DNA from 3 places in the Lentilactobacillus sp. TOM.63 genome. Region 1 is predicted to be linked to each of the others. Evidence: predicted binding sites of a transcription regulator. Region 1 holds the regulator's gene; each other region holds the start of a gene.
The links. Region 1 encodes LexA, which represses DNA repair genes until DNA is damaged. Its sites were predicted from a motif close to CNAACANNTGTTNG; they were not measured.
Positions count from the first base shown of each region.

Region 2: a site for LexA is predicted at 885-898, ahead of uvrC (excinuclease ABC subunit UvrC). Genes of this name have one in related genera too.
Region 3: a site for LexA is predicted at 860-873, ahead of QUF07_RS06585 (replication-associated recombination protein A). Genes of this name have one in related genera too.

Region 1 covers NZ_JAUCAP010000003.1:61,472-63,748, reverse strand. Annotated here, with positions in the region: gene QUF07_RS01190 (hydroxymethylglutaryl-CoA synthase) at 1-822, shown strand, start outside; gene lexA (transcriptional repressor LexA) at 854-1,483, opposite strand; gene QUF07_RS01180 (DUF896 domain-containing protein) at 1,605-1,889, shown strand; gene QUF07_RS01175 (YneF family protein) at 1,987-2,211, shown strand; gene QUF07_RS01170 (lysophospholipid acyltransferase family protein) at 2,276-2,277, opposite strand, start outside.
Region 2 covers NZ_JAUCAP010000050.1:10,544-12,820, forward strand. Annotated here, with positions in the region: gene uvrC (excinuclease ABC subunit UvrC) at 1-842, opposite strand, end outside; gene QUF07_RS09755 (amino acid ABC transporter ATP-binding protein) at 1,362-2,111, opposite strand; gene QUF07_RS09760 (ABC transporter substrate-binding protein/permease) at 2,101-2,277, opposite strand, start outside.
Region 3 covers NZ_JAUCAP010000025.1:1,497-3,773, reverse strand. Annotated here, with positions in the region: gene QUF07_RS06585 (replication-associated recombination protein A) at 1-835, opposite strand, end outside; gene QUF07_RS06580 (ABC transporter ATP-binding protein) at 1,046-1,909, shown strand; gene QUF07_RS06575 (ABC transporter permease) at 1,911-2,277, shown strand, end outside.

The DNA.
Region 1 (2,277 bases):
GCCATTGATCACGTCTCCCTGCATCTAAATAGTAAGGTGTTAGTTATTGCGTCAGACATTGCCAAGTATGGCTTAGAGACCGCAGGAGAGGTCACTCAAGGCGGTGGGGCCGTTGCCATGTTGATTACCCAAGACCCACACATTTTAGCTTTAGATGGGCAAAGTGCTTTTCATTCTGACAACATTATGGATTTCTGGCGGCCGTTATACCGGCAAGAGGCCGTGGTAGATGGTCATTACTCAACTGATATTTACATTGATTTCTTTAATGAAACTTGGAACCAATATCGTCACCAGACGAAGCGAACATTAGCTGACTTTGCTGCCATGGCCTTTCACTTGCCGTTTACAAAAATGGGGTTAAAGGCATTGAAGTCAGTTGTTGCCGACACGGACAATGCGGACCAATTATTACACGAATTTGATTTTTCAACCCAATATAATGCGGAAGTTGGCAATTTGTACACTGGTTCTCTTTATCTCAGCCTGATCTCCCTGCTTGCCAATTCAGATAATTTGCATTCTCAGGATCGAATTGGACTATTCAGTTATGGTTCGGGTGCTCAGGGCGAGTTTTACAGTGGCACAATTGCCGAGTCATTTGATCGGACTAAACTTAAGCAGCAGGTGGATCGATTGTTGGAAAATCGGGTCAAGTTGTCAATTCCGGAGTACGAAAAAATGTATCAATCGGGGCTGCCGCTGTCTGCTGGCGAAATGACTTTTGATATTGCTTCCGATCAAAGTCGATTCGTGCTTCGTGGTAGGCACAACGACCAACTGGAATACATGGATACAAAAAAGTCGGGACAAAACGCTTAGCTTTGTCCCGACCAATAAGTGGTTATTAGTTTTATGAGATATCACTGCGATAAAGACTCACAACTTTCCCCAAAATTGTGACCTTCGTTAAAATAATTGGTGCCATTGTGTCATTTTCCGGTTGCAGACGGTAGTGATCGCTTTCTTTAAAGAATCGTTTACAAGTCGCTTCATTCTCATCCGTCATGGCAATGACGATATCACCGTTGTCCGCGGACGATTGTTTGCGGACAACCACGTAATCGCCATTAAGGATCCCAGCGTTAATCATGGATTCACCACGAATTTGTAACATAAAGAGGGGCTGATCACTGTGGGCAAGTGCAGGGGGTAACGGGAAATAATCCGTTGCTTCCTGAACAGCTAAAATGGGTTCACCGGCAGTGACGGTTCCTAAAACTGGGATTTGCTTTTGTTCTGGGGCAATGCCCAGAGTATCGAGACCGGCAGTTGTTACTTCCAACGCCCTGGGCTTTGAAGGATCTTTAACGATGTAGCCTTTGCGTTCAAGTCGGGAGATGTGACCGTGGACAGTAGATGTTGACGATAGATGGACAGCTTCACCGATTTCCCGAACCGTGGGCGGATAACCTTTTTCGTTAACTTTTTCCCAGATATAGTGTAAAATTTGGTATTGTTTACTTTCGGGATTCTTAATCATATTGACACCTCGTAGGTTCTTTAATTATTGGTTTAATCGTATCATAACCCTATGAATTTTTCAAACACACGTTCGCATATTTTAATAAAAAACGGTATAATCTAAAATTGGAGGAATGTTTATGAACGAAGACGAAAAGAAAAAATTGCAATCTAAAATCGGTGACAGCGTTTTAAAAGAAATTATTCCACGAATCAATGAACTGGCTCATAAGGCTAAAAAGGAAGGCTTAACTGAATTGGAAAAAGTTGAGCAGGCCGAGCTTCGAAAAAAATATGTTGCCCGTTTTAGAGATAATTTTAAGAAGCAGATTGAAATGATGAAGATTTACGATAAAGATGGCAAAGAGGTCACCTCAAAGAAAGTTCGAAAGATCCAAAAGGATAAGAATCTTCGAGACGACTAGTTACGATCAACTAAATGGCCATTTTGTGGATTAGGTCTTTAATTGTTGTTGATTATTGTGTAGAATTATTAAATGAGATTATAAAGGAGGCCTTGTCTTGGCAACTTGGATTTGGATATTGATCGTTGTGTTGGCTTTGATCTTAGGTTTAGTTGGTGGTTTTTACGGTGCTCGAAGATATATGGAAAAGTACCTCAAAGAAAATCCACCATTTAACGAAGATCAATTGCGACAAATGATGCTGCAAATGGGTCAAAAACCTTCACAGAAGAAATTGAATCAAATGATGCACTCAATGCAGAATCAAACCAGCAAGAAGTAGTGGTTTGTCTGTGTAAAAACTAAGCCCTGACAAGAATTAGATGTCAGGACTTTTTTGATAGGCACT
Region 2 (2,277 bases), on a different contig from region 1:
ATTGGAAACAATCGTTTTTCTCGTTTCATCAATCGAGACTGACGAATGAAGAATACCTGAATCGACAACCACCCCTTGTCCATATAGTAATTGAAGATATCGCGGGGCGTATTGTCGTTTGAAATGATCTTTTGTTTCTCAACCGTGATTTCAATGTATTTAATCAAGTCGCGAATTTCAGCAGCCCGCTCGTACTCCATGTTATCAGCCGCTTTCTCCATCCTTGCGGTTAACATTTGTTTTGCATGCGCAACGTTACCATTCAAAAACGACTTGATCCGTTTAATTTGCTTGGCATATTTCTCTTCAGGGACAACTTTAAAACAAGCACCCAAACATTGCCCCATATGATAGTAGAGACAGGGACGATTTTGAAAGCCATTACATCTTCGCAATGGGTAAACCTTCTGCAAAAAATTAACCGTCTCTTCAGCTGCATATACATTGGGATATGGGCCAAAATAATAGCCGCCGTCCTTGAGCAAGGAGTTGACAATTTTAATTTGCGGATCGCGTTCATTGGTAATCTTAATGTAGGGGTACCCATTATTCCCCTGTTTTAATTTAATGTTGAAGTACGGCCGATGCTTCTGAATCAAGGTGATTTCAAGCAAAAATGCCTCTTTGTCACTCGAAACAATAATATATTCAAAGTCAGCGATTTCTGACACTAACCGGGCAGTTTTCCCTTCATGGCTGCTCTTAAAATACGAGCGAACCCGGTTCTTGAGGTTTTTGGCTTTGCCGACATAAATAATCTTGCCATTAATGTCCTTCATCAGATAACATCCCGGCAAGTCCGGCAACAGTGACAATTTATGTTCCAAATATTCACTCGCCACAAAGTTCACCCCTTTCAAAATATTCACCCTAAAATTATAACTCGAATATATGTTCTGTTCAATGAAAGCAGCTTTTTGATGAAAATAGTTGTATATGACAATGATTGATTAAAGGGCACCGCCGCCACTTGGTTAAAGTTGTTCCGCTAAGCTGTCGCTTAATATATAACAGCTTCCACGTGAAAATCTAAAACCATGATTTTCCTTGCTTGTTACATAGTGGAAACGTGCTCAAAAGCAACTGACGCTAACTGTCTAAGAGGCCCTCAACTAAAAGCAAAACCATGCTTTCGTTCCCTACCACATTGTTGAAACGTGCCTCGACCAGCTGTCGCTTAATATATAAGAGCTTCAACCTGGAAATCTAAAACCATGATTTCCAGGTTCCCTGCTACATAGTTGAAACGTGCTCAAAGCAACTGACGCTAACTGTCTAAGAGCCCTTCACCTAAAAGCAAAAACCATGCTTTTAGGTGAAGGGCTCTTAGACAACCGCGTCAAACCGTTGCTTTTCGCACTCTACACATTTTGAATAATCTTTCCTATAAAATCCTTTGCCCGTTCATTCTGTGGGTTATCAAACAATTCTTCAGGCTTACCTTTTTCCAAGATGTAGCCATCCGCCATGAACCAAACTTCATCGGCTACTTCCTTGGCGAATCCCATTTCGTGGGTTACGACAACCATCGTCATCCCTTCGTTAGCCAGCTTTTGCATGACTTCCAATACTTCACCGACCATTTCCGGGTCCAATGCACTGGTTGGCTCATCAAATAACATGACTTCTGGGTTCATTGCCAAAGCCCTGGCAATTGCCACCCTTTGTTGTTGACCACCTGACAGGCTGCTTGGATAGACATGAGCTTTCTCTTCCAAACCAACTAGTCCCAATAAATGCATAGCCGTTTTCTCAGCTTCTTCATCTGATAGATGCTTCACTCGAACTGGGGCTAACTTCAAGTTTTCTAAAACCGTCATATTCGGAAATAAGTTCAAGCTTTGGAACACCATGCCCATCCGTTCACGGAGGTTAACCAGATGCTTATCATCAACGTGAGTTAAATCAGTGCCTTCAAAATTAACCTCACCGCTTGTCGGCTTTTCAAGCAAGTTCAAGCAGCGCAAGAATGTGCTTTTACCAGCCCCGGAAGGACCAATCACACAAATTACCTGTCCGGATTTAACGGTGCCGTCGATGTCTTTCAGCACATCCGTTTGTCCAAATTTTTTGCTAAGATGGTTTACCTCAAGAATTTTTTTATCCTGCATGTTTCATCTTCCCTTCGTAATGGTTCAGCAATCTCGTCAACGCAAACGTCATGATGAAGTATAAGACCATCGCAACGAAAATCGGGATTACGCCTCGATACGTATCAGCACGGACGATATTCAACTGGTAAATCAAATCGGTAACCCCAATGATAGAAACAATTGA
Region 3 (2,277 bases), on a different contig from region 1:
TGGATACCCAATAAACCGCGGCATCCGGATCACTATTTCGCATGGACTTATGAACTGCAGAAATTAAATTGTAATGTTCTTCGCCGTGCTTATCATACAGAAATGATTTGGTATTCATTAATTGATGGAGACTGTCGGCGGTCACCTTAACTTGATTGCCAGTCTTGTCACCGTTATTAACGGCCATTTCCAGGGTGTTCAAGGCAACCCTGGCATCCCCATTGGCAAATTCAGCGATCGTCTTAATGGCAGCCTGGCTGATTTCAATTGCCTGCTTCGGAAACGCGGCTGGATTCTTCAAGGTCTGATGAATCAACTGCACAATATCCTCAACTTTGAGGCCGTGCAGGACGAACACCTTACACCGTGACAACAGCGCTGAATTAATTTCAAACGATGGGTTTTCAGTCGTGGCCCCAATCAGCGTAATGCTGCCTCGTTCGACAAAGGGCAAAAAAGCATCCTGTTGGGCCTTATTAAATCGGTGGATTTCATCAACGAAGACAACTGTCTTGCCGCCCATTTCCCGGTTAGCCTCAGCGTCCTTCATAATGTCACGAATTTCTTTAATCCCACTGGTGACGGCACTAAAGGTAATAAATTTCGCCTGGGTCTTCTTGGCAATGATCTCAGCCAAAGTTGTCTTCCCAACTCCCGGCGGCCCCCAGAAAATCAGTGACGGCAGCTGGTCGCTTTCGATGATTTCACGCAGCACTTTACCCTGGCCCACCAATTGCTCTTGGCCAACAAATTGGTCCAAAGTCGTCGGTCGGACTCGATAAGCCAGTGGTTGATTGGCTTTGCTGCTATTAGCAAATAACGATTCCTGCTTCAAAAAATCCACCTCCTAATTTGATATAGAACATATGTTTGTGTTTTCTAAGTTCATTATAACTGAACGTCATTTATATGTTAATACTAATCCTTCTCACATTTCATGGGGCCATTTCAACCATTCATCCTCTTAAAGCCACCTCTTAACGAAATTTCGCGCTATTTGATCCGCTGACCTGTTAATATTTGCGGTGTAAGGGAGATGACTTCGATGATTATCCAAACAAAAGAACTCACCAAAACATTCGGCGAAACGGTCGCTGTTAACCATATCAACATCTCAATTCATGAAGGTAGCCTCACCGCGATTTTGGGGCCGAATGGAGCTGGAAAAACAACCACCATGTCAATGCTCACCGGCTTGCTCAAACCCACTTCAGGAACAATTGGCCTTAATGAAGACACTAAAATAAGCATGGTCTTCCAGCAAAGTATCCTCGATAACCAGCTTTCGGCATATGAAAATTTGGTCATCCGCAGCCACATGTATCAGCCAGCAGCCACTGATCACCTTGCTTTCTTGATTGAAAAGATCGGCCTCAAACCGTTCATCAAGCAAAAATACGGCAGCTTATCAGGTGGTCAAAAACGACGGGTGGACATTGCCCGCGCCTTGATCAACCAACCGGACATTTTATTTCTAGACGAACCGACTACTGGGTTAGACATCCAAACCCGAGCAGCAATCTGGAACTTATTACATTTTCTGCAGAAGGATCGGGGGCTCACCGTCGTTTTAACCACCCATTATCTGGAAGAAACCGACCACGCCGACGAAGTTTATATCATTGATCATGGCAATGTCATTGCTGAAGGGCCTGCTGCCGCCATTAGGGAACGTTACTCCAAGAATCAATTAACCCTGCGAAGTCCAGATCCACAAAAAATCATTAAGCAACTTCCTACCACCATGAAATTTGTTCAAGATAAAGAAGCGATTCTCTGTTTTCCAACAAGTACGACGGCCACAATTGAGTTGCTGGCAAAATTCCCCAATGATCTTAGTGGTTTTGAATACCGCCCCGGCACGATGGATGATGCCTTTCTCAATTTGACCGGAAGGGAGATGCGTTAAGATGTTGTCATTATGTAAAAGAAATTTACTGCTCTATTTTCGTGACAAATCGGGCGTCTTCTTTTCGATTCTCGGCGCGATGATTTCGCTTGTCCTCTATGTGATTTTCATCAAAAAAAGTATGCTGGCTGAATGGTCTCAAGTTCCCGGAGCCAAGCAATTGTTAGATCTGTGGTTAATTGGTGGCACCCTGGCGATTACCGCAGTAACTGCGACGCTGGCCTCATGGGGGCAATTCGTGAAAGACGAAGAGCACAGTGTCCTCAAAGATTTTTATTTAACTGACATTTCCCCGTTTCAGCTTAAAATGAGTTACATGCATAGTGCCGGCATCATCGGCTTTATGATGCAACTCATCATGCTGGCAA